DNA from 4 places in the Buttiauxella sp. BIGb0471 genome. Region 2 is predicted to be linked to each of the others. Evidence: predicted binding sites of a transcription regulator. Region 2 holds the regulator's gene; each other region holds the start of a gene.
The links. Region 2 encodes LexA, which represses DNA repair genes until DNA is damaged. Its sites were predicted from a motif close to TNCTGTATGTACATACAGNA; they were not measured.

Region 1 (7,707 bases), on a different contig from region 2:
AAGTCGTTTATTAAACAATCGATTTGCTCATGCCATTATTGCCAGCACCATGGCAATTGTCCCTTTATCAATCGTCCGGGGACTCGTCATTACTGCATCAGTCATCTGTGATACCACCGGATTTAATAATGCTGCCATCTGGTTCATGCAGCTCCAGGTTGGTTTTTTAGCGCTGGCACCGTTGGTGATGAACATCTATGTCGCGGTTCACTGGGCTGTCAGAAACCGTCTCTCACAGATTTACTGTATTGCACTAAGCATCAGCACCTTGATGATCTTCCGCCGAATCCTTGATGATAATGCACAGTTCTTCTTAGACATCAGTATCCCCCTAGCGCTGGCTTCTGGAGTCTTCGGCAATTACTTACAAGAAGTGGTGAGCGAGAATCTGCTAAAACTCCGCTCATGGAAAGACAATAGCTATACGAATATCATCTCTTTTTTTGCCACGCTGGGTATTATTGCGCTCTTTAGTTGTGCCATTAAACTGGGTGCTGCCATTTGGCTGAAAAGCGGGATGGATTTTCTCAGTAATTTGTCCATGTATTTTTATCCAAAAGATTTTTTACATGGCATTTCATATGTTCTCTTGCGTACGGTGCCATGGTTCTTTGGCCTTCACGGTTATTACCTATTTTTGGATATTGATGTTGCTTTTACTGCGGCACAAAAAATAAATATCAATGACTGGCATACTCTTCATCACCCGCTGAATATCCTTAGCCCTGTATTCTACGATATGTGGTGCAATGCTGGCGGAACGGGTAATACCGTGAGTTTGATAATTTGTATTTTCATGGAAGCCAAAAACCCCCATCGCCGCTTGTTAGGCGTAGCGGCACCCATGGCAATTTTTAATATCAATGAGCCTCTCATTTTTGGTTATCCGATTGTCCTGAACCCCGTCATGATTATCCCGTTTGTCCTTGTCCCCTTAATGTCTTACCTGGTTGCATACGGCGCAACTTATCTGGACATGGTTCCGCGGATTTCCGAAATAGTCAGTTGGTCAACGCCTTCTCCAGTCAAAGTCTGGCTAGCCAGCGGCCACTCTGTGAGCGCTGTGTTTTTGTATCTTCTGATTATTAGCCTTGGGGTCGTTATTTATCGCCCCTTCGTTACCACTTCACTTAAACAATCGGTTCCCGACAATCCCGACCTGGATTTACTCACGGGTGAGATGAATATGACTCAACCGACAGATTTTGAGATGGTGCCGAATTACAGCCATATTGTTGAAGGGAACAGCTACATTGAAGCCCAAAGACAAATTGAGAAGCTGCAAAACAGCGGCCAGTTCATTCTCTATTTTCAGCCACAGGTGCGTTTATCCGATCATAAAATCGTTGCCCTTGAGGTTCTGATTCGCCATCAAAGCGATAGCGGAAAAATAACGCCGCCTGTTTTCCTCAAATATTATGAAAGAACAGGGTTGATGCCGGAGATGGACTTCTGGGTAATGGAACATGCATTAGATTATGTTCGGGAGAATATGTCTGATGCAGAAAATATGACGCTGTCCGTCAATATTTCACCTCAGACACTGGTCGATTACAGATTGCTGAATGTGGTTCGCAAAGTGTTAGCAAAGCCACTCCCCACGGGATGGCAGCTCGAATTTGAGATTACTGAATCACAAAAGGTGCAGGAGCCGGTGCGTGTCGCAGAGGTTCTGGAAAAGATGCGAAGTTTGGGTATTAAAATCGCGCTGGATGATTTTGGCTCTGGCTATTCAACCCTGCATTATCTGACTCGTTATCCTCTGGATAAAATAAAATTAGATAGATCAATGGTGTTGGGCCTCGCTAAACCCGATGGATTTAACTTCCTGCGACAAGTGGTGAAGTTATGTATGGTAGTTAAATGTGAAATTCTTATTGAAGGCGTTGAAACGCAAGACGAATTAGCTCAAGTGCAAATGGCGGGTATTGAGTTTTGCCAGGGTTATTTTTTCCATCGCCCATTACCTGGCAATGTGGTGTGCCAGCTGTTAACGGAACAGCATAAGAAAATGAGCCTCTCACATGCTCCCCGATTTAACCCTCAACAAATCTGAAAGCCGGGTCGTATAACGCGGTGACAACATCGCTCTTTTCATCTGCCACGGCTGCTCAATCCCCTGCCCCACAAAATAAATCGTCCCTTTGCCTTTCTTCTTATTAATATCGTCTATCACCTGCATCAGCATTTCGCTGTTGGCTCGCGGCGGGTTTTCATCAAAGAGATTGAGCTGTGCAATACCCTGGCTGAAAAAGTCACAAAGCATCACCCCTGCTTTTTGATAGTGGTGCCCACCTCTCCAGATGGTGTTCAGGCAGCGTGTCGCCGCATCAATAATATCTCTGGTGTCCTGCGTTGGGGTAAGGAGTTTCACCATCGCCTGGTTGCCGTAGTAAGGTTCATTCACCGTGAAAGGGGATGTTTTAACAAAAGCAGAAATATGACGACAATACTGGTGTTCACCCCTGAGCTTTTCTGCGGCACGTGCCGCATAGCTGCAAATAGCCTGACGCATATGTTCATACTCAGTCAGCCGCTCCCCAAATGAGCGCGAGCAGATGATTTCCTGTTTCGTGGGAGCAAACTCTTCAAATCCCAGACAAGATTCCCCACGCAGTTCACGAACCGTGCGCTCGAGCACGACACTGAAATGTTTACGTATAAAACGGATATCCGCATCAGCCAGTTGCAGAGTCGTTTTAATCCCCATCGCTTCAAGCTTTTTACTGATTCGACGACCAATTCCCCATACTTCGCCAACCGGGAACGCTGCCATTAATTGGCGTTGCCGCTCACGGCCAGACAGGTCGACAACGCCACCCGATTCCAGCGGCCACTGTTTTGCTGCGTGATTAGCGAGTTTGGCTAAGGTTTTTGTCTGGGCAATCCCCACGCCTACCGTTAAATGCGTGCGCTGCGAAAGAGTAGAACGGATTTCCCGGCCAAGATCTTTCAGATTTCGGCAATGACTCACGCCAGAAAAATCACAAAAAGCCTCATCGATTGAATAGATCTCAACCCGCGGGCAAATTTCCTCCAGCGTCATCATGACGCGATGTGACATATCAGCATATAACTCGTAATTACTGCTAAAAGCGGTCACGCCTTGTTGGCGGAAGAGATCTTTCTGCTTGAAATACGGACCGCCCATTTGCACACCACAGTTCTTTGCCTCGGCGTTTCGTGCAATCACGCAACCATCATTGTTACTTAAAACCACTACCGGTTTGCCTTTCAGGTCAGGCCTGAATATGGTTTCGCAACTTGCGTAAAAACTGTTTACATCAACCAGGGCAAACATAATTACCTCGTTGATTTCACGATATAAGTCACCACGCCAAACACCTCAAGCGCCTCATCTGAACCGAGATGAATAGGTTTGCAGGCGCGATTAAGCGGCATGAGCTGAATAACGGGTCTGAGTTGCAATTGTCTGACGACGAATTCGCCATTCACCGCCGCAATCACAATATCGTTATGGACCGCCGTTTTTGCGCTATTAACCACCAGCAAATCGCCATTGCTGATACCCCCTTCAATCATCGAATCGTCCGATGCCCGCATGTAGTATGTGGCAGTCGGATGTTCATCCACTAATTGACGAATATCGACGCTCTTTTCTGCATAATCCTGCGCAGGTGATGGAAATGCGCCCATAGTTACGCTCCGTAACCTGTTGATGAACAGAAAATAAAAAGAGTTAGCGGTGCCATAAAATCCTCACAAACAATAACTGTATATATATACAGTATCGTTAAATGTGTGCTCCAGGCAAGTCGATTACAGGAAGATTCTTATAACGATTTGAAGGTGTGGAAAATTTAGTTAATCGAAATAGAGCGAGATTAATCGCAACGCAAATTTGTTCTACCGATCCGCTGCGTGCCGTTCTATGCTTAGTTAATGGAGAAAATAGCTGAACTAAAACGCACCAAGCGCCTTGCGCTGTCCCTACTGCTGGTTGCCGCTGTAACGTTTGTGACTACCCTCTTTTTACCACCGGGTTTCTGGGTGAGCGGCTTAAAAGCTATCGCCGAAGCCGCAATGGTGGGTGCGCTCGCTGACTGGTTTGCCGTGGCAGCGCTGTTTCATCGCGTACCGATTCCCTTCATCTCTCGTCATACGGCGATTATTCCGCGCAATAAAGATCGCATTGGTGAAAACCTGGGCATTTTTGTGCAGGAGAAGTTTCTTGATACCCAGTCCCTGATTGCCTTAATTCGCCGCCACGAACCGGCGCACATGATTGGCCAGTGGTTCAGCAAGCCCGACAATGCGCAGCGCGTCGGGCAACATCTGTTGCAGGTGATGAGCGCATTTTTAGACTTAACTGACGATACGCGCATCCAACGCTTAATCCGCCAGGCGGTTCACAAGGCCATCGATAAGGTCGATTTGACCCATTCCAGTGCTCTGCTGCTGGAAAGTCTGACTAAAAATAACCGCCATCAGGAGTTACTCGACTCCGTCATTGCCCAGATGCTGGCGCTGATAAAACGTGAAAGCACGCGGGCTTTTATCGCCCGTCAGATTGTCCGCTGGCTGGAAACAGAGCATCCACGCAAGGCCAAAGTATTACCCACCGAATGGCTGGGGGAGCACAGCGCCGATTTGGTTTCCAGTGCGGTCAATTCGTTTCTGGATGACGTCAGCCACGATCAGGGGCACCAGATCCGTCAGGCTTTTGATCGCGCGACGTTAAAGCTCATCGACAATCTTAAAAACTCGCCGCAAATGGCTGAAAAAGCCGACAGCATAAAAAGTTATTTGAAAGAGGATGAGGCTTTTAACCGCTATCTGGGCGAACTGTGGGGCGATTTGCGCGAATGGTTGAAAGTGGATGTTAATTCTGAAGATTCGCGCATGAAAAAGCGCATTGCAGAGGCTGGGCAGTGGTTGGGAGAGACGCTGGTTGCCGATAGTGCACTGCGCGCATCACTCAATGAACATCTGGAGCTAGCGGTGCAGAAAATGGCACCTGAGTTTGCCACTTTCCTGACTCGCCATATTAGCGATACGGTCAAAAGCTGGGATGCACAGGATATGTCGCGGCAAATCGAGCTGAATATAGGCAAAGATTTACAGTTTATCCGCATAAACGGCACGCTGGTTGGTGGCTCTATCGGACTGGTGCTGTACCTGCTTTCGCAGATCCCGGCAGTATTGCCGTTGCTGAATTTCTGAAGGGAAGAGAAGAAATGCAACGCCCGCTGATGCGGGCGTTAGGAAATCAATGGTTTTTTTTCGGTTGGTCGTTGTGACCGACTTTTGAGAAGACGTTAAAGACTTCACCCAATCCATAGATAAGACCGAGAATCACCGCCATTACGATTGGCACCATGACCACGGCAAACACCAAGCTTTTCAATAACTCTAACATGGATGCCTCCAACAAAAGTGAGAGCGGCTATTCTAACGACCTGACAGAAAAACGCACTCTCCTTTTGTGCGATTTGCCCAACCCCACGCAATAGAGGAAAATGGCGTTTTCTTTATTGCGGAGAGGTTATGCAAGCTGAAATTCTACTGACGCTGAAACTCCAGCAGCGGCTGTTCGCCGATCCACGTCGTATCGCGCTACTTAAACAAATACAACATACCGGCTCAATTAGCCAGGGCGCAAAACTTGCGGGCATTAGCTACAAAAGTGCCTGGGACGCCATCAATGAGATGAATCAACTGAGCGATGAGACGTTAGTTGATAGAGCAACAGGCGGCAAAGGCGGCGGTGGCGCGGTTCTTACGCATTACGGTGAACGTCTGATTCAGCTTTATGAATTGCTCGCGCAAATCCAACAAAAAGCCTTCGATGTGCTGCGTGATGACGCGCTACCGCTCGATAGTTTGCTCGCTGCAATTTCTCGTTTTTCTCTGCAAACCAGCGCTCGCAACCAGCTTTTCGGCACCGTTTTACGGCGTGATAGAGAACAAGTGCAGCAACACGTTGATATTTTATTGGCTGATGGCTCAACGCGTTTGCAGGCAGCCATTACGCGCCAGAGCGCAGAACGCCTGGGTTTAAGCGAAGGCAAAGAAGTTCTGGTACTGATTAAAGCGCCGTGGGTGGAAATTACCACTGATGCCAAACGTGCCAGCGGTGCAGACAACCAGCTCCCCGGTATTATCAGCAATATTCAGCAAGGGGCTGAGCAAAGCGAAGTGTTGGTGCAATTGCCTGACGGGCAAACGCTGTGCGCTACCGTGCCGAACACTGTAGTGGAAATCCAGAAACTGGTAGAAGGTGCTGAAGTCATAACATTTTTTAATGCCGATCGCGTGATTATCGCCACTCTGTGCTAAAACCGCGCAGCGAATTGACAACACCGCAGGCAATCCGTAAATCTGGGCTTAGTCACTGCAAAAAATGGGATGGTTTATGTCGACGTTGCAAATTTCGCAAGGAGTCTTTCACCTTAGCGACACCCGAACTCTTGCCCTCAATGATTTAGCCATTAACGCCGGTGAAAGCTGGGCGTTTGTGGGTGCCAACGGCAGCGGTAAATCAGCCCTTGCCCGGGCATTAGCCGGTTCACTCCCCCTGCAAAAAGGCGAGCGCCAGTGCACATTCACCCGGATTGCCCACCTTTCTTTTGAGCAACTGCAAAAGTTAGTCAGCGATGAATGGCAGCGCAATAACACCGATTTATTGAGTCCTGATGAAGACGATACCGGTCGCACCACGGCGGAAATTATTCAGGATGAAATCAAAGATGAAGCCCGCTGCCAAAAGTTAGCGGAGCTTTTCGGCATCACATCGTTATTAACTCGCCGTTTTAAATACCTTTCCACAGGTGAAACGCGCAAGGCACTGCTCTGCCAGGCGCTGATGCCGCAGCCTGATTTGCTTATTTTTGATGAGCCATTTGACGGGCTGGATGTGAAATCCCGCGAGCAACTCGCCGCATTATTAGGTGAGTTGAGTACGCAGGGCTACACCGTCGTATTAGTGCTTAACCGCTTTGATGAGATCCCTGATTTTATACAAAACGCTGGCGTGCTGGCAGATTGTGCGCTGATTGAAGTCGGTGAAAAACAAAAGCTATTGGAACAAGCGCTGATTGCACAACTGGCTCACAGCGAAAAACTGGCAGGCGTAGCGCTGCCGGAAGCTGACGATCCGAGTGCACGCTATACGTTGCCTGAAAACCAGCCACGTATTGTGCTGCGCGATGGTGTGGTGGAATACAATGACCGGCCTATCCTGCACAAACTTTCCTGGACGGTAAACCCTGGGGAACACTGGCAAATCGTCGGCCCGAACGGTGCAGGGAAATCGACGTTATTAAGTCTGGTCACGGGCGATCATCCCCAGGGATACAGCAACGATCTGACGCTGTTTGGTCGTCGTCGTGGCAGCGGCGAAACCATCTGGGATATCAAAAAGCATATTGGCTACGTCAGCAGTAATTTGCATCTGGATTACCGCGTCAGTACAACGGTGCGAAACGTGGTGCTTTCAGGCTATTTTGATTCGATTGGCATCTATCAGGCAGTTTCCGATCGCCAACAAAAACTTGCCCGTGAATGGCTGAACATGCTCGGCATGGACAACGCGATTGCAGATGCGCCCTTCCACAGTCTTTCATGGGGCCAACAGCGTCTTGCATTGATTGCGCGTGCACTGGTGAAACACCCAACACTGCTGATTCTCGATGAACCGCTGCAAGGGCTTGATCCACTGAATCGTCAGCTGGTGCGCCGTTTCAT
Region 2 (7,707 bases):
GGCTTTCATCAAAACGTCATGCCCACTTGTAACCCTGCCCCCCACGTCTGGTCTTCGCCATATAAGCCCATTAAATCAACATGTACCAGGTCAAAGGGCGCAAATCCTACACCGCCGGTAAAGACATTACTTTCATGGGAACGCATATCTGCGCGATACCCCGCACGCACTGCAAGCCAGGGTAATGGCGAGATTTCAGCACCGACACCTGCAAATTGCGAATTATCTTCACTCTTAAAATTCTTGGTTTCGGTGAGATCGACATCCGTCGTCAGTACCACTAAATCACTGTGCCAGGCCACGCCCGTCGTGACCAATGGTCGAATCTGGTAAGTGTCTTTAAAGCCATCAACCACTTTGGTGTCGATATCACGTGACACCAGGTTTTGCCCGGTCAACCCAACAGTCCATGAGTCACCAAAATCTGCGGCAAGCCCTGCATCAATGTTGAAACCTGTGTCGGAATTACGGTAGCGGCTGTCGCTAATATCATCCTTCTTGTACTGATAAACAGAGGTGCTGTAGTTATAAAGCCAGGTTTTCTGCAACTTTGGCGTCACGCCAACTGAAACAGGCACACCGCCAAGATCAAATTTATGGGCAACTGCCACGCCGTAATCTGAAACAATCGCAGCTCGACCAAATCCTTTTGAGGTGAGATTGTTTAGATCGTTACGGTTCGGGATCACAGTTCCATTGGCGATACCATTCAGGTAGTCGAGGTCATGCTGGGTGATGTCTGAAGTCACTTTAGCTGTGCCGTACGCTTTCACGACGAATGCAAAAGGCAGCGTTTCATTTGGGATACTCACCGCTATTGCACCGCCAGCTTTTGCACGGGCCTGGTCGCCTTTCACATTCTGGAGCTGCCGGGATAAATCTGCCGCATCGTTTTGCATCTGGCGATATATCCCAGGATTCCGAATAATCTGCTGCAAGGGGATATTGGCATAATTCAGATAATCCTCAGCCGAATTGCTGATGTCATCGATATTATTTTGCAGGTTATCAGGGTCGGTAATTTGCATTCCGACAGCAGGAATCAGGAGCGCGGCGGTATCGCCTTGCTGGCTTTTGGTGAGTAACGCCGGGTTAATCAGGACTGCACTACTCCAGCGGGATGATGCAACGCCAGTGCCTCCCATCGCATCATTACGTGTCTCCGTCCATGTTCCCGCTGCATTCGCGTCATTTGCCATAAATAAAAAAGCAGCATTTAATGCCGCCAGGGTTCTGATTTTTATCATTTACTGCCCGCCTGTCTAACTTCAGTTTGAAGAATCGGCCCCTGTCAGTGCCAGACCAACAGGAGTGGATAATGCTGTGAAGAAAAGACTTAAAAGCGGGTGGTTTACCCCAAATGGCATCCCGCATTTATCCTGACGGGTTAATATTTCTTTATTTCCTATAGGGTTATTTATACTTTACCGTTCGTTTTTCGGGAAGGCAGACCATCATGCTGACCAAAGAATTGCGGCGGATGGTCAATCCAGCGATCTTTACGTTGTGCTGCATAAGAGGGGTTTAAGGGGTAGTAAATTCTGTTTTCAGCTTTATTGGCTTCGCCGACAATCAGCAGTCGAACTTCATGTTCGGTGTTATTAATAAAAGTATGGCAAACGCCTGTCCCTGCCGGGAAGCCGACACTATCTCCAGGTTCCAGCGCATAGAGGTGCCCGTTAATCCACACTTGCGGATGCCCTTCCAGTACATAAGCAAACTCTTCTTCACTACTTTCGGCATGGGGATAAGAAGTACGGCGGCCAGGCAACAAGCGTTCATGATGTATCCCCAGGCGTGTTAAACCCAGTTTACGAGCCAGCGGTGCGCCAATGGAAAATAATTCAGTGCTATCGGGATAGGTTGAATCATCTTCACCTTCCAGTTCTTTCCAGTGGCGAATGCAATCAGGTTTATTCATAACAAACTCCGGGATAGTCATCTCAAAAGGATGTGACCAGAATGGCGCACCATTCGGCGTTTTTTGCGCATTGTGGTAAAGTGTAGGGCTAATCTACAGGGGAATGCTGATGGACATCACGACTTCACAAAACGTGTTAGCGCAGGCTGAAAAACTATGCGAGCAGCGTAATGTGCGCCTGACGCCACAACGCCTTGAAGTACTGCGCTTGCTGACACAGCAGGCAGGTGCAATCAGCGCTTATGATTTGCTGGATTTACTGCGTGCCAGCGAACCGCAAGCTAAACCCCCGACGGTGTATCGTGCGCTCGATTTTCTTCTCGAACAAGGTTTTGTACACCGTGTAGAGTCAACCAACAGCTACGTTTTATGCCATCTTTTTGATCAACCGACTCACTCATCAGCCATGTTTATCTGTGACCGATGTGGCGTGGTGAAAGAACAGGGTGCGGAAGGCGTAGAAGATATTATGCAGCAGTTGGCAGCCGAGTTAGGCTTTGCTCTGCATCATAATGTTATTGAGGCGCATGGATTATGCAGTGCTTGTGCGGAGGTTGAAGCGTGTAGTCACCCGGAAGCGTGTGGGCATGACCATTCGATTCAGTCAAAGAAGAAGTCGCGTTAGGGGAATGGGTACGTCCGTGTACCTGGGCAGGGCTGAGAGTTAACACATCTGAGGGAAACTAATTACCAACGGTATTTGTTGCGAGTTTCCCAATCAACGACTTCTTCCTCTGCCTTATCCTTTTCATATCCATAACGTTCCTGGATTTTGCCGACAAGCTGATCGCGTTTCCCTTCAATGACGGTCATATCATCGTCAGTCAGTTTGCCCCATTTCTCTTTTACTGTGCCTTTGAACTGTTTCCAGTTACCGCCGATTTCGTCTTTATTCATAATAGTATCCTCATCGTTCGGTGAAAAATTACTAACAAAAATTACCATCGTCCGGGTGCTTCCGTTTGGCTGACACCCTGTTTCTGCTGGACGTGGAAATAATTGTAGTCAAGGATATGGCGGTATGGGGAAAACTAAGAATGTTTAACCTAACGGCTTAATCTTGAACATTGTTAAACCAGGTATTTTTCTGCCAGTGGCGACGCCAGATCCAGCCCAGCGACAAACCTCTTAGCGCAAGGAATACAGCTAACGAAAGCCACAACCCGTGGTTGCCTAAATACGGTACGGTAAACATCGACAGGCCAAAGCCCAACGCCGCGACAGCCATGCTATTGCGCATTTCAGTCCCTCGAGTTGCGCCAATAAACATGCCATCGAGCAAATAGCACCACACGCCGACAACGGGTAAAATTATCTGCCAATACAAATAGATATCCGCTTGCCGTTGCAGCTCAGCAATTGAGGTCAAAAGGGAAACAATTTGCTCACCCAATAAGGCATAAACGGCGGCGAATACCAGTGCGACTAAACCGGCCTGTCGACATGCAGCTCCCCAGACTTCGAGTAATTGCCCCCGATTTCTAGCCCCGTAAGCCTGCCCGGAATGTGCCTCAACGGCATAGGCAAAACCATCGAGCGCGTAAGCGGTGAAGGTCAGCAACGTCATTAGTACCGCATTCACCGCGACGATTTCGCTACCCAAACGCGCTCCAAAGATGGTCACGGAGGCAAAACAGATCTGTAATAACAGCGAGCGGAGCATGATGTCGCGGTTAAGCGCCAACAAACGCCGAACATTACCGCGCCACGCCTGTTTAAGCATTTCACCACTGATTCCACGCAGGCCCATGACCTTTTTCACCATTAGCAAGCCGATGATAAATGTGGCGTATTCAGCCGTGACGGTAGCGAGTGCTGCCCCCTGAACATTCATATGCAGCCCCATCACCAGCCACACGTCGAGCACAATATTCAGAACGTTACCGACCACTAACAAAATAACCGGCGCACGTGCGTATTGAACGCCCAGCAACCAGCCGAGCAAGACCAAATTAGCCAGGGAGGCCGGGGCACTTAGCCAACGAATCTCAAGAAAACGTCGCGCCTGAAAGAGCACGTCCTGATTACCGCCGACAATACGCAGAGCCAGCGAGATTAGTGGTTCGCGCAGCAAGACAATGGCAATACCCGCTCCGAGTGCCAGCAATAAAGGCTGAACCAGTGCGCGAGCTAAAGCGGAGGGGTTGTTTGCGCCAAAGGCCTGGGCGGTTAAGCCGGTGGTACTCATGCGCAGAAACAGCAATAACATAAACAGGAAGCTGGTAGCCGTCGCTCCAATCGCGACACCACCGAGATAAACAGGACTATCCAGATGACCAATAACAGCCGTATCGACAAGGCCAAGCAGCGGGACGGTAATGTTGGAGAAAATCATGGGTAAAGCGAGGCGCCAGAGCGCACGATCCGCTGTGGAGAATAATTGCATGACCTCTCCTGAAGGAGATCAAAGAGAATTAAGACAGTGATGCGTACTTAAATACGCATCACCTAAAGAGATTTTACAGCCAGTCGCCGTTGCGAATAACCCCAACAGCCAGCCCTTCAATCGAGAAGTTATGCTCACGCAGGTCAACCACTATCGGCTCGAATTCGCTGTTTTCTGGCAGCAGGTGAACGGTATTCCCTTGCTGTTTCAAACGTTTAACGGTGACTTCATCATCAATGCGCGCAACAACAACCTGGCCGTTACGCACATCCTGAGTTTTATGCACCGCCAGTAAATCACCGTCCATAATACCGATGTCTTTCATAGACATCCCGCTGACGCGCAGCAGGAAGTCGGCATTCGGTTTGAACAATGAAGGATCTACCTGGTAATGGCCTTCGATATGCTGCTGCGCAAGGAGTGGTTCACCCGCAGCGACGCGCCCAACCAGCGGGATACCGGTGATCTCTTCCACCAGCAAACGAATGCCACGCGAAGCGCCGGAAACAATCTCAATCACGCCTTTACGGGCGAGAGCTTTTAAATGTTCTTCCGCAGCGTTCGGAGAACGGAACCCCAGACGTTGAGCAATCTCGGCACGTGTCGGTGGCATGCCGGTCTGGCTGATATGATCCCGAATAAGATCAAACACCTCTTGCTGCCTGGTAGTTAACGCTTTCATTCCGCCCCCTGGGTGTTTATACAGTTATGCTGTGAGTATATACAGTTAAAGGCGAATTTGGAACCACAAATTGAGCAAAAAACCAGGCACTTAACTATTCTGGAAAGACTATCGCAAATGCTGCCAAAGCAGCGTGACCCAGGTAATTACTGCAAGGATAATGGCGATTAATACGGCGGCTGAGCCCATATCTTTCGCTCGCCCGGAAAGCTCGTGATAGTCAGTACCAACACGGTCAACGAGGGCCTCAATAGCGCTATTGAGGATTTCGACAATCATCACCAACACGACTGAACCAATCAGTAAAATACGGGTAATAGGGTCAACATCTAACCAGCAGGCAATAGCAATGGCGATGACAGCCGAAACGCCCTCCTGGCGGAAAGCAGCTTCGTTGATCCAGGCCGCTTTTAGCCCTTTCCATGAATAGCCTGCAGCTTTGATAATACGGGTAAGTCCAGTGGTACTACTCGCCATTTTGGGCAACCTTTTCAAATTATTTGCATCAATGCTTGTCAAAATTATAACGCCACAGAAATCTGGGTCAGATTCTGATATTCTTGCGGCGAATTTGCATCATTAACCTGAGGCTTTACATCGTTTATGTCAGGCTGGCCAAGAATCTACTACAAATTACTTAATTTACCATTAGGCGTTCTGGTAAAGAGCAAGTCTATTCCGGCAGATCCACAAGCCGAACTGGGCTTAGATCCCACACGTCCAATAATGTACGTGCTGCCCTATAACTCAAAGGCGGACTTATTAACGCTGCGCGCTCAATGCCTCGCGCATAACTTGCCCGACCCTCTCGAGCCGTTAGAAATCGACGGAGCGGTGCTGCCGCGCTATGTCTTTATCCATGGTGGGCCGCGTGTATTCACTTATTACACGCCAAAAGAAGAGTCGATCAAGCTGTTCCATGATTACCTCGATTTGCACCGTAGCAATCCCAATCTGGATGTGCAGATGGTGCCTGTTTCGGTCATGTTTGGCCGTTCACCGGGGCGCGAAAAAGGCGAAGTGAATCCGCCATTAAGAATGCTCAACGGCATTCAGAAATTCTTCGCCGTCTCCTGGCTTGGCCGCGACAGCTTTGTGCGTTTTTCCGCACCGGTTTCGCTGCGCCAGATGGCAACCGATCACGGCACAGATAAAAAAATCGCTCAGAAACTGGCGCGCGTGGCACGTATGCACTTCGCTCGCCAGCGTTTAGCGACTGTTGGCCCGCGTCTGCCGGTGCGTCAGGATCTGTTTAACAAACTTCTGGCATCAAAAGCTATCGCTCGCGCGGTAGAAGACGAAGCGCGTAGCAAGAAAATCTCCCATGAAAAAGCACAGCAAAATGCTGTCGCGCTGATGGAAGAGATTGCCGCCAACTTCTCTTATGAAGCCGTTCGTTTGACCGACCGCGTGTTAGGTCTGACGTGGAACCGTTTGTACCAGGGCATTAACGTTCACAACGCTGAGCGTGTGCGCCAACTGGCTCATGACGGCCATGAGATTGTCTATGTGCCCTGCCACCGCAGCCACATGGACTACATGCTGCTGTCTTACGTGCTTTATCACCAGGGGCTAGTTCCTCCGCACATCGCGGCGGGTATCAACCTGAATTTCTGGCCAGCAGGCCCGATTTTCCGTCGCCTGGGCGCGTTCTTTATTCGCCGTACCTTTAAAGGCAGCAAACTCTATTCCACCGTGTTCCGTGAATATCTTGGCGAGCTGTTTAGCCGTGGCTATTCCGTTGAATATTTTGTGGAAGGTGGGCGTTCCCGTACCGGGCGTTTGCTTGACCCGAAAACCGGCACGCTGTCGATGACCATTCAGGCCATGCTGCGCGGCGGTACTCGTCCAATTACATTGGTGCCGATTTACATTGGCTACGAGCATGTAATGGAAGTGGGGACTTACGCCAAAGAACTGCGTGGAGCGACCAAAGAGAAAGAGAGCTTTATGCAGATGGTGCGCGGGCTGAGCAAGCTGCGTAACCTCGGCCAGGGCTATGTGAACTTCGGCGAACCGATGCCGTTGATGACATTCCTCAATCAGCGCGTTCCTGAATGGCGTGATTCAATCGACCCAATCGAAGCGATTCGCCCGGCGTGGCTGACGCCAACGGTCAATGAAATTGCTGCCGAGCTGATGGTGCGTATCAACAATGCAGGGGCGGCGAATGCCATGAACCTGTGCTGTACCGCATTACTTGCGTCGCGTCAGCGTTCACTTACTCGTGAACAATTGACCGAGCAGCTCAACTGCTACCTGAGCCTGTTGCGTAATGTGCCGTATTCACCAGATGCGACCACACCAGACCAGCCAGCAGAAGCGCTGATTGAACACGCGTTGCAAATGAACAAGTTTGAAGTAGAGAAAGATACTATCGGTGACATCATCATTCTGCCGCGTGAGCAGGCGGTACTGATGACTTATTACCGTAACAACATTTTGCATATGTTGGTGTTGCCTTCTCTGCTGGCCGCGATTATCACGCAGCATCGCCACATTTCACGCGGAGAGCTTCTGCGTCAGGTCGAATTACTCTACCCGATGCTGAAAGCTGAGCTTTTCCTGCGCTGGGAGAAGGCACAGCTTGTCAGTGAAATGGATGCGCTGCTCAATGAGATGGTTCGTCAGGAACTGATTACTCTTGCGGGTGATGAAGTGCTGATTAACCCGGCTCGTTCACGCACTATGCAGCTTCTGGCTGCGGGTGTTCGTGAA
Region 3 (7,707 bases), on a different contig from region 2:
CGCTGGATCGGCCGGGACCCCAATATATATTTACTTTATATTAATTTCACTTCGTGTACTTTTCATGAGAGGAATAAAACCCCCTACGACCCAAACCTTCATTGGAAGCATTTATGGAGCATTTGGTTTAATTGTCAGCATAGTATGTCTCATCATCGCTTTCCTAATCCCCATCGGCTTGGCGTTTTCACCTTATAGCAATTGCCCGCAAGAAAAACTCGGCAATTATTATGTCACTGACCTAGAACTCTGTAAGACCATCGAACCCAGAAACTGGAAGATAGAGAAAAAGCAATAATGCCGAATGAGGCTGCGCTTATCCGGCATACACGTTTAGATGTTGTAGGGTGGATAAGCGCCAGCGTCATCCACCGTTTTAATTAAGCGCTACGCAGGTTCTTCGCCGCTTTCACCATGTTTGCCAGTGCCTGGCGAGTTTCCGGCCAGCCGCGGGTTTTCAGACCACAGTCCGGGTTCACCCACAAGCGTTCTGCCGGAACAGACTCTGCAGCTTTCCTTAGCAGAGCTTCAATCCATTCCACGCTCGGCACATTCGGTGAGTGAATGTCATATACGCCCGGCCCGATTTCATTCGGGTATTCGAACTCTTTAAACGACTCCAGCAGGTCCATATCGGAACGCGAGGTTTCGATGGTGATCACGTCTGCATCCAGCGCTGCAATAGAATCCATGATGTCGTTGAACTCGCAGTAACACATGTGAGTGTGGATTTGCGTATCATCACGCACGACTGCAGCGTTCAGGCGGAAGGCTTCCACACCCCATTCCAGATACGCCTGCCAGTCGGAACGGCGCAGCGGTAAACCTTCGCGCAGAGCGGGTTCATCAATCTGGATGATGCCGATACCTGCAGCTTCCAGATCTGCCACTTCGTCGCGCAGCGCTAATGCGATTTGCTTAGCGATAGTTTCGCGGCTCACATCTTCGCGTGGGAATGACCAGCACAGAATCGTCACCGGACCAGTCAGCATGCCTTTTACCGGTTTGTCGGTCAGGGATTGCGCGTATTTCGCCCATTCCACGGTAATCGCTTCCGGGCGGCTGATGTCACCAATTACAACCGGTGGTTTCACGCAGCGCGAACCGTAGCTCTGCACCCAACCGTTTTGAGTAAACACGAAGCCGTCGAGGTGCTCGCCGAAATATTCCACCATGTCGTTACGTTCCGCTTCACCATGCACCAGCACGTCCAGACCTAAACGTTCCTGCTCGGCAACAGCCTGTTTGATGTGTTCCGCGATGCCGGTACGGTAGTTGTTGGCATCAAGATTTCCCTTTTTGAAATCGAGGCGCAGGCCGCGAATTTCAGTGGTTTGCGGGAACGAACCGATGGTGGTCGTCGGCCAGACAGGCAAGTTAAAGCGGTGACGCTGGGCCTGAGCACGAACGGTATATTCGCTCTGACGTTGGCTGTCTTGTGCGGTAATTTTTGCCAGGCGCTGTTCTACTGCCGCGTTATGTACGCGCTGTGAATGGCGACGAGCCTGAATCGGCGCACTCCACTCTGCCAGTTTTTCGGTGTTACCGCTGTTCAGCGCATCAGTGAGCAAAGACAACTCGGCACATTTTTGCAACGCGAAGGCAAACCAGCTTTTTACTTCTTCATCCAGACGGGTTTCAACGCTCAGGTCGATTGGGCTGTGCAGCAGCGAGCAAGAAGAGGCAACCCAAAGATCACGTTTGCCCACCAGATCTTTCAGTTGCGCATATTTCTCCGTTAAATCAGCACGCCAGACGTTACGGCCATTAATCACACCTGCCGATAGCAGCCAGTTCTCTGGCAATTGCTGATGCAGTGCGTTGATATCGTCTTTGCCATGCACGAAGTCGACATGCAAACCCTGAATCGGCAACGCCGTAATCGTATTCAGGTTGGGCGTTACGCCTTCAAAATAGGTGGTCAGCAACAGTTTAACGTTACCCGCCAGCGCATCGTAAGCGGGTTGGAACGCATCCAGCCACTCCTGCGGTAACTCCAGCACCAATGCAGGTTCGTCGATTTGCACCCATTCGATGCCGCGATTTGCCAGTTCCGCCAGCACCTGCTGGTAAACAGGAAGAATATCTTTCAGCAGGCCCAGGCGGTCAAACTGCTCGCCTTTGATTTTACCCAGCCATAGATAAGTGACCGGGCCAAGCAGCACAGGTTTTACGTTATGGCCGAGTGCCAGCGCTTCGTCTACTTCATCCAGCAGCTGTGTCCATGTCAGTTTGAACTGCTGGCCTTTGGTGAATTCCGGCACCATGTAGTGGTAGTTAGTGTTGAACCATTTGGTCATTTCAGCGGCTGCGGCTGGCTCACCAGTGGGTGCACGGCCACGGCCCAGACGGAATAAAGTGTCGATATCGACGCTGCCGTCCGCGTTCTGATGACGAGCCGGCACGTTGCCAAGCAGCAAGCTGGTGGTCAGAACGTGATCGTACCAGGCGAAATCGCCCACTGGCAGCAGTTCCACACCAGCTTCTTTTTGTTGTTCCCAGTGGCGAGCACGCAGTTCGCGGCCCACCGCCAGCAATTCTTCCTGAGTGGAGTTGCCTGCCCAGTAGCTTTCTTGTGCTTTTTTCAGTTCGCGACGCAGGCCGACACGTGGGAAGCCGAGGGTGTGATTAAGTATTGTCATGTTATGCCCCTTGAGGAATTTTTCGTATTTAGCCATCCAGATGTTTACACCGCCATCTTGCAAATGTACTGTATATTCCTCAAGCGCAATTTGCTCATGCCGAAGTGAAGGACTTTCATGATCGAGATCAAACACCTGCGGACGCTCCAGGCGTTACGAAATTGCGGCTCTTTAGCCGCCGCCGCCGCCGCGTTGCATCAAACCCAATCGGCGCTCTCTCATCAGTTCAGCGATCTGGAGCAGCGGCTTGGGTTCCGCCTGTTTGTCCGTAAAAGTCAGCCACTACGGTTTACGCCGCAGGGCGAGGTGCTACTGCAATTGGCTGAACAAGTGCTGCCGCAGATTAGCCGTGCGCTGCAGGCTTGCAACGAACCGCACCAAACCCGGCTTCGCATCGCCATCGAATGCCATAGCTGTATTCAGTGGCTGACGCCCGCGCTGGAAAACTTCCACAAAACCTGGCCGCAGGTGGATCTGGATTTCAAATCTGGCGTGACGTTCGACCCGCAGCCTGCACTGCAACAAAGTGAGCTGGATATCGTGTTAACGTCTGACATCCTGCCGCGCAGCGGTCTGCACTATTCGCCGATGTTTGATTATGAAGTGCGCCTGGTGCTGGCAACGGATCACCCGCTGGCGAATAAAACGCGTATTGAGCCGGAAGATTTGAGCAGCGAAACGTTATTGATTTACCCGGTCCAGCGCCAACGTCTGGATATCTGGCGGCATTTCCTGCAACCAGCGGGCGTAAGTCCATCGCTGAAAAGTGTCGATAACACGTTGTTGTTGATTCAGATGGTGTCGGCACGCATGGGAATTGCCGCGCTGCCGCATTGGGTAGTGGAGAATGTTGAACGCCAGGGTCTGGTTGTGACCAAAACCCTGGGTGAAGGACTCTGGAGCCGGTTGTACGCCGCCGTGCGCGATGGCGAGCAGCGTCAACCGGTGACGGAAGCCTTTATTCGCTCGACGCGTTCACACGCTTGTGAGCATCTGCCGTTTGTGAAGAACGCGGAGCGACCCAATGGCGATGTACCCATAGCGAAGCCATTATCACCGACCCACCAATAATAAAACTCGGCCAATGGGGTTGCTCTTGCCAGATGGCGAGGTTAACCAGCAGCCCCGCCGGAACATGCACGTTGTTCATGATGCCGAGCGTGCCCGCATCCACCTGCGTGGCACCGTAGTTCCACATGAAGTACCCCAGCCCTGACGCGACAACCCCAAGCCACACCAGAATGCCCCATTGCAGATTTGTCGTCGGCAGTTTTTGCGGGTTCCCAAGCGCAAACCAGGCCGTAACGGCCACGATTAAAGCCCCGAGATAAAACCATGAAAATGCGCAATGCTGTGGCATCGGGCGCGTTTCCATCAGGCGTTTGTAACCCACCATACCGATAGCGAAACAGATGTTTGCCGCCTGCACCAAAAGCAAGCCAATCCAGAAGTGATCGCTGACTTTATCGTAGCGAATAATCGCCGCACCAATCACCGCCAACCCTGCGCTTAACGCATAGCCCCAGCGCAGCTTATTGCCACTGATCAGGTCGTAAATCAGCGTGACGTAAAGTGGCGTCATTACCGTAAACAGCAGGAATTCAGAAACGGTGAGGTAGAGATAAGCCTGGAAGCTAAACAGGTACATCACGCCGAGTTGTAACGCGCCCACCAGCATGTACAGCAACAGCGTTTTCGCGCTGTAGCCTTTGAAACGCAGGAACGGCAGGAACACTAACGCCGCAAGTCCGACGCGCATCAGCACGGAAAAATAGCTGTCGACATGCCCGGCAAGGTATTCGCCAATCAGGCTAAAAGAGAAGGCCCACAGAATGGTGGTGATGATGAGTAACGGCACGATGAAGTCTCAACTACAGGCAATTTATTCACCATTGTAGCGAAGGGTATGAACCGGAGCTGAACTATTTGGTTGACGAGCGGTGATTTATTCACCACTCGATTTTACGAATCAATCTTTACCGAGGAACATCTTACGCAGGTAATGTGGAACCGCGTTATCAGCGTTGGTGCCGATGACTTCCAGCTCTGGCAGCAAGTCTTTCAGGCGCTGGTGAGCGTTGCCCATGATGCAGCCTTTACCCGCCATGCTGAGCATTTCAGCGTCATTCATGCCGTCGCCAAAGGAAATGCAGTCTTTCAGGCCGTAGCCCATCGCTTTGGATACCGCTTCCAGCGCATGGCCTTTTGACACGCCACCTGCCATCACTTCCAGGCAAGTCAGCGTCGAGAAACTCACGTTCACGCGGTCGCCCCAGCGAGCGAGCAACGCTTGCTCCAGCGGTAGCAATTTTTCGTGAGAATCACAGGTGAAGAACACTTTGCTGACGCCATCGGCTTCCAGCAAACCTGGCTCAAACAGGCTGTAGTTAAACACGGCTTCTTTAAAATACTTCATCTCTTCAGGACGATGGCGGTTCATAAACCACTGATCGCCGCGATAGACGTTGGTCACGATATCTTGATTGGTATGTACGACACCAAAGAGATCCTGGGCGATGTCATGGTCGAGATCGTGGCTGAACACCAGGTTGCCGTCAGTATCATGTACGCGCGCGCCGTTAGAGGTGATCATGTAGGCTTTGATTTCGAGGTTATCGCGAATTTGCCCCACGTCGATATGGTGGCGACCCGTTGCGAAGACGAAATTAACTCCTTCAGCAGTGAGCAGTTTCAGCGTTTCTTTTGCATACGGAGTAAGAAGGTGATCGGGGGACAGCAACGTGCCATCTAAGTCAGACGCAACGACATGGTACATAGGATTTGGAACCTCTGGTGTTTAAGTCGGTATTTAGTTATGCCTATCAAAAAAAGCGATGATGGCATTCAGCGCTTCGGTCCGCATATCGTCCTTTTCGAACAGGATCTCATGATACGCACCGTTTATGACGTAAGGTGTTTCCCCCTCACAAGGGTTGCCCGCCGCGGCTCGAATTTCACAGAATTGGTCATGTGCGCGGTTATCAACGACGCGTTCCTCCTCTGCCTGCAGGATAAAAATCGGCGTGGTGATAGCAGTGGCTCCCGCTAAAACCTGTTCTCCTGCGAGTATCCCTTCTCTTACCCAGTGATTTGTTGGCCCGCCAACCCGTAACGCTGGCTCGTCAGCATAAAAACGCAGGTTGCGGCGGTAACGTTCACGGCTATGAGTCAGGACATTAACGCTAAATGGTAAGGCACGCCAGCGGCCTGTTCCGATTGCATAACCTTCACGAAAACGCTGATGTCCCTCGGCCCAGTCAAGAATATGGCGCACCATCCAGTCCGGCCAGCGCAGCGCGATGCCAAACATTGGCGCACAAAGTGCAACCGCATCAAAACATTGTGAGTTTTTTTCAAGCCACAGCGTGATGATTGCGCCCCCCATGGAATGCGCTAACGCATAGCGTTTTCTCCACGGGCCATTCGCGACTTCATGTTGATAAAAGCGGTCAAAATCGTCGACATAGTCGCTAAATCTCGCAACATGGCCACGATGTGAATCCGACAGCATGCGTCCTGAACGGCCTTGCCCACGATGGTCGATGATTAAAACATCGAATCCACAATGGAATAAGTCATAAGCCAGTTCAGCATATTTGACGTAGCTTTCGATGCGCCCAGGGCAAACAACAATCACCCGGTCATGATCCTGCGAGCGAAACCGTACGTAGCGTACCGGCACTTCGTCGACGCCTGAAAATTCACACTCTTCGCGCTGTCGCCAGAAGTCCATCAACGGACCGGTGGTGAAAGCCGCAAAGGCGTTTTCCCTGTTTGACCATCCATTTTTATGCTGAGTCATATCGCTTTTTGTGATTCGTAGCACGCTCATCAACAATAGCGTATTGTGGCATAAAAGTGTCCATCCAGGGAATTTCACATGAGCGTTGAGTGGTGGTTAACCTATCTTTTGACCACGATAATTCTGAGTCTTTCACCCGGTTCCGGGGCGATAAATACGATGACTACCGCCATTAGCCATGGCTATCGAGGAGCAGCGGCATCGATTGCCGGGCTGCAAACCGGGCTGGCGATTCACATCGTATTAGTTGGGATTGGCCTCGGCGCATTGTTTTCACGTTCGCTGCTAGCATTTGAAATTCTGAAATGGGCGGGGGCTGCTTATCTTATCTGGCTTGGCATTCAGCAATGGCGTGCCGCAGGTGCCATTGACTTGAACACTCTCGCCACGAGCCAACCACGCAGCCGTCTGTTTAAACGTGCAATTTTTGTGAACCTGACCAACCCCAAAAGCATTGTGTTTCTGGCTGCACTTTTCCCGCAGTTTATCGCACCACATGAGCCACAGGCCGCGCAGTATTTAGTGCTCGGCGTAACCACCGTAGTGGTCGATATTATTGTGATGATTGGCTATGCGACGTTGGCGACGCGAATTGCAGGCTGGATTAAAGGGCCAAAGCAGATGAAAGCGTTGAACCGCGTATTTGGTTCGCTGTTTATGCTGGTTGGCGCACTCCTCGCTGGAGCACGCCAGGCGTAATTAACGGGAGATGATCAGGTGAATGCCGAATCCGGCAAACAATGCACCGGCAACTCCATCAATCCACTTCGCAACGCGCTGATAACCACGGCGCATTTGCGGCAGTGCGAACAAGCTGGCAACGACGGTGAACCAGGCAAAGGTTTCCAGGGCAATCATGACGAATAATCCCCAACGTTCGGCGCTGCCAACATCATTACTGACGAACAGTGAAAACACGCTGCCGAAGTAAATGATAGCTTTAGGATTCGAGAGATTGGTCAGCAGGCCTTTCAGGAAACTACGCCCGCTGCGAGCCAGCTCAACACTGACTTCTTCTGTCGGCTTAACCGTTTCTTTTTTCAATGCACTGCGCAGCATCTGATACCCCATCCAGCACAGATACAAGCCCCCGCCGACCATAATAATACTGTGTAACCATGCCATTTTTTCAAGGATAAGGTTAAGGCCGAGCAACGCCACACCGGCCCAGACCATGACGCCGCAGGTAATACCCAGCACACCCATCATGGCTTCTTTACGTGAACGGCTAACGGCTGTTTGCGAGACAAAGAAGAAATCCGG
Region 4 (7,707 bases), on a different contig from region 2:
CGCCATAGCTTAGAAAGTGTTGGCAGAATACCAGTAACGCAGTTTTGGAGGCATTTTCCCGGCGGCTGAACATGGACTCACCACAAAACAATGCGCCTTGCGCCACACCGTACATTCCGCCAACCAGTTCATCCCCTTCCCAGACCTCAATAGAATGAGCGTGGCCTAATTCGTGCAGCCGTGTGTAGGCGTCGATAATTTCGGGTGTAATCCATGTGCCCTCTTCACGGTCATCTGCGCAGTCGCTGATAACACGCTCAAAAGCATGGTTGAGCGTGACACGATAGGGCGAGTCGCGATGGAAGCGCTTCATACTGCGACTCAGGTGAAACTGTTCCGGGAAAAGCACCGCACGCGGATCGGGCGACCACCATAAAATCGGGTCGCCAGGCGAGAACCACGGAAAGATGCCGCGTTGATAAGCCATCAACAAACGAGCTGGACTTAAATCACCGCCAAGTGCCAATAACCCATTAGGTTCACGCAACGCGCCTTCCGGGGAAGGGAAGGCGATTGAGTCACGAGAAAGCTGAATAAGGCGCATGACGACACGGCTCCACGGCTAGCAATAATTATTGATAATAGACCAATTACACAGGCTACAAACGCTGATGAAAATGATAATAACGACCCGCGCTAGCCATCAAATCTGCGTGATTACCTTGCTCAATAATTTGCCCGTTGTCCATCACAATTATATTGTCGAAATCAGCCAATCCGCGCAGGCGATGAGTGACCATTAAGACGGTTTTCTCTTTGGTCACTTCTGCCAGTAAATCAAGTATTTGACGCTCAGTTTCTGCATCCAGACCTTCGGTAGGTTCATCGAGCAAGAACAGCGGAGCATCATGTAATAACGCACGGGCAATGGCCAGGCGGCGCAGTTCGCCACCAGAAAGCTGGCGGCCACCTTCACCCAACCAACTGTTAAGACCTGAATCGTCTAACAACTTCTCCAGACCCACGCGGGTCAGAACCTGCTTCAGCTCATCATCGCCAGCGTCAGGTGCGGCGAGTAGAAGATTGTCGCGCAGTGTGGCGCTGAACAAATGCACACGCTGCGACACGACGCTGGTTGAAGTACGTAAAGCCGTTTCATCGAATTGGCTGAGCGCCTCACCATTAAGACGAATTTCGCCCTGCTGTGGTTCCCAGGCGCGGGTCAGCAACTGTAGCAGTGTCGATTTTCCGCACCCGGTTCGACCCAAAATAGCGACGTGTTGACCGGCTTCAACCTGCAACGAAATATCACGCAGCGCCATTTGTGACTGTTCGGGATAAGCGAAGCTGAGGTTGTGAATCTCCAGTGCCACACGCTCAGGTACGGCATGAGTTTTCTCGGTGAAAATGACCTCGGGTTTCTGGCTGGTAATTTCAGTCACGCGCAAGGCCGAAGCAATCACTTGCCCCAAATGCTGAAATGACCCGGTGACGGGAGCCAGCGCTTCAAACGAGGCGAGTGCACAGAACACAAACAATGCTATCAGCGCACCCGGCGTGGTATTTCCACCCACACCTGCGGCGGCCATCCATAGCATCAGAATGACGGCGATTCCGCTAACCAGCAGCATAACTGCCTGCGACAATGCTGTAAGTTCAGCCTGGCGGCGTTGCGCTTCTTGCCAGTTGTCTTCGCTCGCTTCAAGCTGCTGGCGATAACGTTGTGTCGCACCGAAAATGGTCAGTTCCGCGTGGCCCTGTAGCCAGGCTGTAAGCTGCTGGCGATATTGCCCTCGTTGAACGGTAATCGCTTCACCGGTTTTTCTGCCCGCAAAATAGAACACGGGTGGCAGCAGAACTAATGTTGCCAATAAAATGCCGCCGAGCGTGAGCGCCAGGTGCACATCCAGCCAGCTTAATCCGAACGTGACGACCACAATCACGACAAACGCACCGACCAGCGGTGAAATTACACGCAGATAGAGGTGGTCTAAGGTATCAACATCGGCGACCAGACGGTTAAGCAACTCACCCTGGCGAAAACGAGCCAACCCGGCAGGGGAGAGTGGTAGCAATTTGCTAAATGTGGAAACACGTAAGTGCTGGAGGACGCGGAAAGTCGCATCGTGGCTCACCAGTCGCTCAAAATAACGGCCTGCAGTACGGGTAATCGCACCGCCACGAACGCCTGCGGCAGGCAACATGTAGTTGAAGCTATAAATGCCAGCCACGCCGACTACCGATGCGGCGGAGAGGAACCAGCCTGATAGTGTCAGCAGCCCAATACTGGCTAAGAGAGTAATAATCGCCAGCACAACGCCCAGCGTCAGTAACCATTTGTGGCGGCAATAAAGCGCAAGATAGGGGAGTAGCGCGCGCATTAAATCTCCTCCTGGCGATGAGTCAGTAACGTTGCAAACGGGCCTTCCTGAGAGGCCAGCGTTGCGTAATTTCCTTGTTGCACGATACGTCCATCACGCATCACCCAAACCTCGTCCCAATCGTTGATGTAATCTAACTGGTGCGTCACCATCAGGGTAGTTTGCTGTCGGGAGGCATTGCCCAACGCTTCCATTACACGCTGTTCGCTATGGGCATCCAAGCTTGCGGCAGGTTCATCGAGCAATAACAATCCGCATGGCATTAATAAGGCGCGCGCGACGGCAACTCGTTGTGCTTGTCCGACGGATAAGCGTGCTGCTGACTCACCTAATGGTGTATCAATCCCTTGCGGTAACAGCGGCAGGAATTCATTGACTGAGGCTTTTTCTAACGCAGCGGCTAATTGTTCGGCGTTGGCATCAGGCACCGCTAAAAGCACGTTCTCACGAATAGTGGGGGCGGGGAGTTGGGGATTTTGTCCGACCCAACTCAGTTGTTCGCGCCACCATTTTGGGTCCAGCTCTGAAAGCTCAACCCCGTTGACCAAAAGCTGCCCCTGGTAAGGTAAGAATCCAGATATCACATTAAGCAGAGAGCTTTTCCCTGCACCACTTTGCCCAACCAGCACCACGCGCTGCCCGGCAGAAAGGGTGAAGTTCAGCGGGCCGGCGAGTGTTTTTTCTTCGGTAGAAAGAATCACCAAATCACGCGCTTCGATGCTGACAGGCTCGTTATTATTGAACCGGGCAGTTCCTTGTTTACGCTGCTGTAGCGGGGCATCAAGGAATGTCATCAGGCTATCCGCTGCACCGACGGCCTGCGCTTTTGCATGATAAAAAGTGCCTAAATCGCGTAACGGTTGGAAAAATTCAGGAGCCAGAATCAAAGCCAGGAAACCAGCAAATAGGGTTACGCCAGTGCTGTAATGGCCAAAATTCAACTCGCCTAAATAAGAGAAGCCGAAGTAAACCGCGACGACTGCGATGGATAGCGAGGCAAAGAATTCCAATACGCCTGAAGACAGAAATGCGAGGCGCAAGACTTCCATTGTCCGCTGGCGGAAATCCTGAGAAGCCGCACGAATATTCTCGGTTTCGGCATTTCCACGATTGAACAAGCGCAACGTTTCCATGCCGCGCAGACGGTCAAGGAAATGGCCGCTCAGACGCGCCAGCGCTTGGAAGTTACGACGGTTAGCATCTGCGGCTCCCATCCCTACCATCGCCATAAACAGCGGGATCAGTGGTGCTGTACACAGTAGAATCAGCGCGGCAACCCAGTTAGATGGGAAAATCACGATCAAAATCAGCACCGGAACCATCACCGCAAGCGACATTTGCGGCAGATAGCGTGCATAGTAATCGTGCATATCTTCAATTTGCTCCAGCACCAGCGTTGCCCAACTGCCCACAGGCTTACCCTGAATCCAGGCGGGGCCAGCCTCATGAACGCGGTCGAGCACTTTGCGCCGAATTTCTTGCCGTATGTGCAACCCGGCGTAGAAACCCGCTTTTTCACGCAGCCAAACCACCCATGCGCGCAATACAAAAATCAGTATCAGGATGACAAAAAGCAGAAGCAGCGCTTCGCGAGGAATGTTTTCCATGATCATGTGCTGCAACATCCGTGCTAACAGCCAGGCTTGAGCAACAATTAAAAGTCCACTGATCAAACCCAAAACGCGGGAAAGCCCTAACCAGCGGCGCGAAATAATGCTTTGTTGTTTTAGCCAGCGGCTAAGTTCTTGTTGACGGGTTTTGTTCATGGGTTGCCAGTGCAGGTAAATAATGAATTATCAGGCAAAATTTGCGGGCAATGTTACAACGCAGACAAAAGAAAGGCGACCTATTCAGTCGCCTTTACGTATCTTCAAACTGCCGGTGAAGGCGCTAAGAGTTACTTATTCTGTTCGGCCAGACCGTCCAGGTAGCGCTCGGCATCCAGTGCAGCCATACAACCCGTGCCTGCAGAGGTAATCGCCTGGCGATAGATATGATCCATTACGTCGCCTGCCGCGAACACACCAGGGATGCTGGTTTGTGTTGCGTTGCCGTGAATACCGGACTGCACTTTGATGTAGCCGTTTTCCAGCTCGAGCTGGTCGGCGAAAATTCCGGTGTTCGGGCTGTGTCCGATTGCGACGAACAGACCTGCAACTTCTAACTCTTCAGTCTGGTCAGTATTGTGTGCATCGCGCAGGCGCAGACCGCTCACACCCATCTGGTCACCGGTCACTTCATCGAGCGTGCGATTAGTGTGCAGCACGATATTGCCGTTCTTCACTTTTTCCATCAAACGGTTGATGAGGATTTTCTCGGCGCGGAAGCTATCGCGGCGGTGAATCAGGTGCACCTCAGAGGCAATATTTGCCAGATAAAGTGCTTCTTCAACCGCAGTGTTACCCCCGCCGATAACCGCAACTTTTTGATTGCGATAGAAGAAACCGTCACACGTTGCGCAGGCAGAAACGCCACGGCCTTTGAACGCCTCTTCGGAAGGCAGACCCAAATAACGAGCAGAAGCACCCGTGGCGATAATTAACGCATCACAGGTGTATTCGCCGCTGTCGCCTGTCAGACGGAACGGACGGTTTTGCAAATCCACTTTAGAAATGTGATCGAACAGAATTTCTGTTTCGAATTTGGTCGCATGTTCGTGCATGCGCTCCATCAACGCTGGGCCTGTCAGGTCATTAGGATCGCCAGGCCAGTTCTCAACTTCAGTCGTTGTGGTCAACTGGCCACCTTTTTCCATCCCGGTAATCAAGACGGGCTTGAGGTTAGCGCGAGCCGCGTAGACTGCTGCGGTATAGCCCGCAGGGCCGGAGCCAAGAATTAGCAATTTACTGTGTTTAGCGGTGCCCATGAGATCCTCATTGTTCGTTGGCAGTCAATCGAGGGATTGTAGGGAATTTGGCGGGTTAAAAAAAGGGTGCAACGGTGGTGATGGGTAATAGTGTTAACGATATGTGCAATAGTCGTGTTCAATCAACCTGGGCAAATGAATAGAAAGCGCATAGAAATCCATCAGAACAGGGTAATTAGTCACGCCACTAAAGTGATGAATAATCGTCAAGTCGCCGGGATATATGGCACGTTCCACTAATTTTCGATGTTTTGCTTTGACAATCCGCTAAGCATTTGCGAAAACATTCGAGGAAGAAAAACATTTGGTGTGAGAGCAGTAAAATAATCACGCATACCTGATGCAATTTTACCGGGTTATTGAAATCTACTCATGGCGTGGACAGACGCCATGAGTGATGTCGATAGCGGCCATTGGGCACCGGTCTTCTCACGTACACTCGGAACATTGACGTTGACCGGGTTATGGCAGGTGAAGGAAGGAACAAAGAGAGACAATAATAATGGTAGATAGTAAGAAGCGCCCTGGCAAAGATCTCGACCGCATCGATCGTAACATTCTGAATGAACTGCAGAAGGACGGACGTATTTCCAACGTCGAGCTTTCGAAGCGAGTAGGGCTTTCACCGACTCCGTGCCTTGAGCGCGTGCGTCGTCTGGAACGACAGGGTTTCATTCAGGGCTACACCGCTCTGTTGAACCCGCATTATCTGGATGCATCACTTCTGGTTTTTGTTGAGATTACTCTGAATCGTGGCGCCCCGGATGTGTTTGAGCAATTTAACGCCGCAGTTCAGAAACTTGAAGAAATTCAAGAATGTCATTTGGTATCCGGCGATTTTGACTACCTGTTGAAAACCCGTGTACCTGATATGTCTGCGTACCGCAAATTACTAGGCGAAACCTTGTTGCGACTGCCGGGTGTGAACGATACCCGTACGTATGTAGTGATGGAAGAGGTCAAACAGAGCAATCGTCTGGTTATTAAGACCCGTTAACACGGGCCAGGTGCAAAATCTGCGTATTTTGGTTACACTCCTGGTAATTCATACAGCAACAGTGCCGGGAATGCCCGGCACTGTTGCTCTCCATATTTATTAAGGACCTGGAGAGTCTTACTTGAGCCAGGAATACACCGAAGAAAAAGAAGTTACATTGAGGAAACTCAGCAGCGGGCGTCGTGCGTTAGAGGCGTTACTGCTTCTTGTTGCCATTTTTGCCGTCTATTTGATGGTGGCGTTGCTCAGTTTTAATCCTTCCGATCCGAGTTGGTCACAAACCGCGTGGCATGAACCTATCCATAATCTGGGTGGAATGCCAGGGGCGTGGCTGGCCGATACTCTGCTATTCATCTTTGGCGTGATGGCCTACACCATCCCGGTCATCATTATCGGCGCGTGTTGGTTCACTTTCCGTAACCGGGATAGCGAAGAGTTTGTTGATTACTTTGCCGTTTCCTTACGCCTGATTGGTGTATTGGCAATGGTACTTACGGCCTGTGGCCTGGCGGCGATAAACGCAGATGATATTTGGTACTTTGCCTCAGGTGGCGTGATAGGGAGTTTGCTCAGCACCGCGATGATGCCTTTGCTTAATAGTAGCGGCGGCACAATTGCCTTGTTGTGCGTTTGGGCGGCAGGTTTAACTCTGTTTACCGGCTGGTCCTGGGTCAGTATTGCAGAGAAAATTGGCAGTGCGACATTAAGCGTGCTGACTTTTGCCAGTAACCGTACGCGCCGGGATAACACCTGGCAAGACGATGATTACGACTACGAAGATGAAGAACATAACGAAGAACACGCTTCAGAAGTAGTGGAAAAGCGTGAGTCTCGTCGTGCGCGTATTTTGCGTGGAGCATTAGCACGTAAGCAGCGTATATCTGAGAAATTCTCCAATCCTAACGCGCGTAAAACAGACACTGCGCTGTTTTCTGGTAAGCGTATGGATGATGCGGAAGATGACGTTTTATTCTCGGGAAATAAAGCGACGCTGCCTGAGGACGACGTTTTGTTCTCAGGGAATAAAGCAACACTACCTGAAAGCGACGAATACGATCCTTTATTACACGGGCAGTCTATCGTTGCCCCAGTTGCGGCAACTGCCGCTGCGGCAATGGCGAACCCTGCCTATGCGGCTCCCGTTATGCCAACAGCGACCGTCTCTCCAGTAGCAGCACCGGCACCAGAAGTGGATCACCATCCCGCTATTGCCTGGGAACCTGCGCCTACTACGGTGACGCCTGAACCCGTTATTGCGCCTGCGCCTGAAAGTTACGACGCGCCTCGCGCGACGGATCAATATCACCCGCAATACTCTGCACAACAAAATCCGCAGCAGCATCCGCAGCAAGTCACCAGCCACTGGTCAGAACCGGCTGTGGAGCAACCTTTTGTTGAACCGGCTTACTATGAACCAGAGGCTCCAGAGCCTGTTGTTCAGCCTGAGCCTATTGAAGAATTTAAACCCGCCGTTCGCCCGCCGCTGTACCATTTCGAAGAAGTCGAAGAGCGTCGTGCGCGTG

Region 1: umuD (translesion error-prone DNA polymerase V autoproteolytic subunit) is a predicted target of LexA. The motif match lies at 3,732-3,751, and genes of this name have one in related genera.
Region 3: metR (HTH-type transcriptional regulator MetR) is a predicted target of LexA. The motif match lies at 2,709-2,728, and genes of this name have one in related genera.
Region 4: M2371_RS08060 (DNA translocase FtsK 4TM domain-containing protein) is a predicted target of LexA. The motif match lies at 6,223-6,242, and genes of this name have one in related genera.

Annotation. Positions count from the first base shown of each region.
Region 1 covers NZ_JANUEU010000001.1:330,459-338,165, reverse strand. Annotated here, with positions in the region: gene M2371_RS01595 (EAL domain-containing protein) at 1-2,056, shown strand, start outside; gene M2371_RS01590 (Y-family DNA polymerase) at 2,021-3,301, opposite strand; gene umuD (translesion error-prone DNA polymerase V autoproteolytic subunit) at 3,304-3,657, opposite strand; gene M2371_RS01580 (DUF445 domain-containing protein) at 3,904-5,184, shown strand; gene M2371_RS01575 (AcrZ family multidrug efflux pump-associated protein) at 5,231-5,380, opposite strand; gene modE (molybdenum-dependent transcriptional regulator) at 5,509-6,300, shown strand; gene modF (molybdate ABC transporter ATP-binding protein ModF) at 6,377-7,707, shown strand, end outside.
Region 2 covers NZ_JANUEU010000010.1:31,991-39,697, forward strand. Annotated here, with positions in the region: gene M2371_RS20915 (conjugal transfer protein TraF) at 9-1,247, opposite strand; gene M2371_RS20920 (cupin domain-containing protein) at 1,418-1,921, opposite strand; gene zur (zinc uptake transcriptional repressor Zur) at 2,031-2,546, shown strand; gene M2371_RS20930 (CsbD family protein) at 2,609-2,818, opposite strand; gene dinF (MATE family efflux transporter DinF) at 2,976-4,307, opposite strand; gene lexA (transcriptional repressor LexA) at 4,381-4,989, opposite strand; gene M2371_RS20945 (diacylglycerol kinase) at 5,098-5,466, opposite strand; gene plsB (glycerol-3-phosphate 1-O-acyltransferase PlsB) at 5,593-7,707, shown strand, end outside.
Region 3 covers NZ_JANUEU010000009.1:51,152-58,858, reverse strand. Annotated here, with positions in the region: gene M2371_RS20650 (hypothetical protein) at 1-298, shown strand, start outside; gene metE (5-methyltetrahydropteroyltriglutamate--homocysteine S-methyltransferase) at 381-2,642, opposite strand; gene metR (HTH-type transcriptional regulator MetR) at 2,760-3,713, shown strand; gene M2371_RS20635 (carboxylate/amino acid/amine transporter) at 3,601-4,500, opposite strand; gene yigL (sugar/pyridoxal phosphate phosphatase YigL) at 4,612-5,418, opposite strand; gene pldB (lysophospholipase L2) at 5,452-6,444, opposite strand; gene rhtB (homoserine/homoserine lactone efflux protein) at 6,523-7,143, shown strand; gene rhtC (threonine export protein RhtC) at 7,144-7,707, opposite strand, start outside.
Region 4 covers NZ_JANUEU010000002.1:317,706-325,412, forward strand. Annotated here, with positions in the region: gene aat (leucyl/phenylalanyl-tRNA--protein transferase) at 1-544, opposite strand, end outside; gene M2371_RS08040 (heme ABC transporter ATP-binding protein/permease CydC) at 600-2,321, opposite strand; gene M2371_RS08045 (heme ABC transporter permease/ATP-binding protein CydD) at 2,321-4,087, opposite strand; gene trxB (thioredoxin-disulfide reductase) at 4,219-5,187, opposite strand; gene lrp (leucine-responsive transcriptional regulator Lrp) at 5,690-6,184, shown strand; gene M2371_RS08060 (DNA translocase FtsK 4TM domain-containing protein) at 6,306-7,707, shown strand, end outside.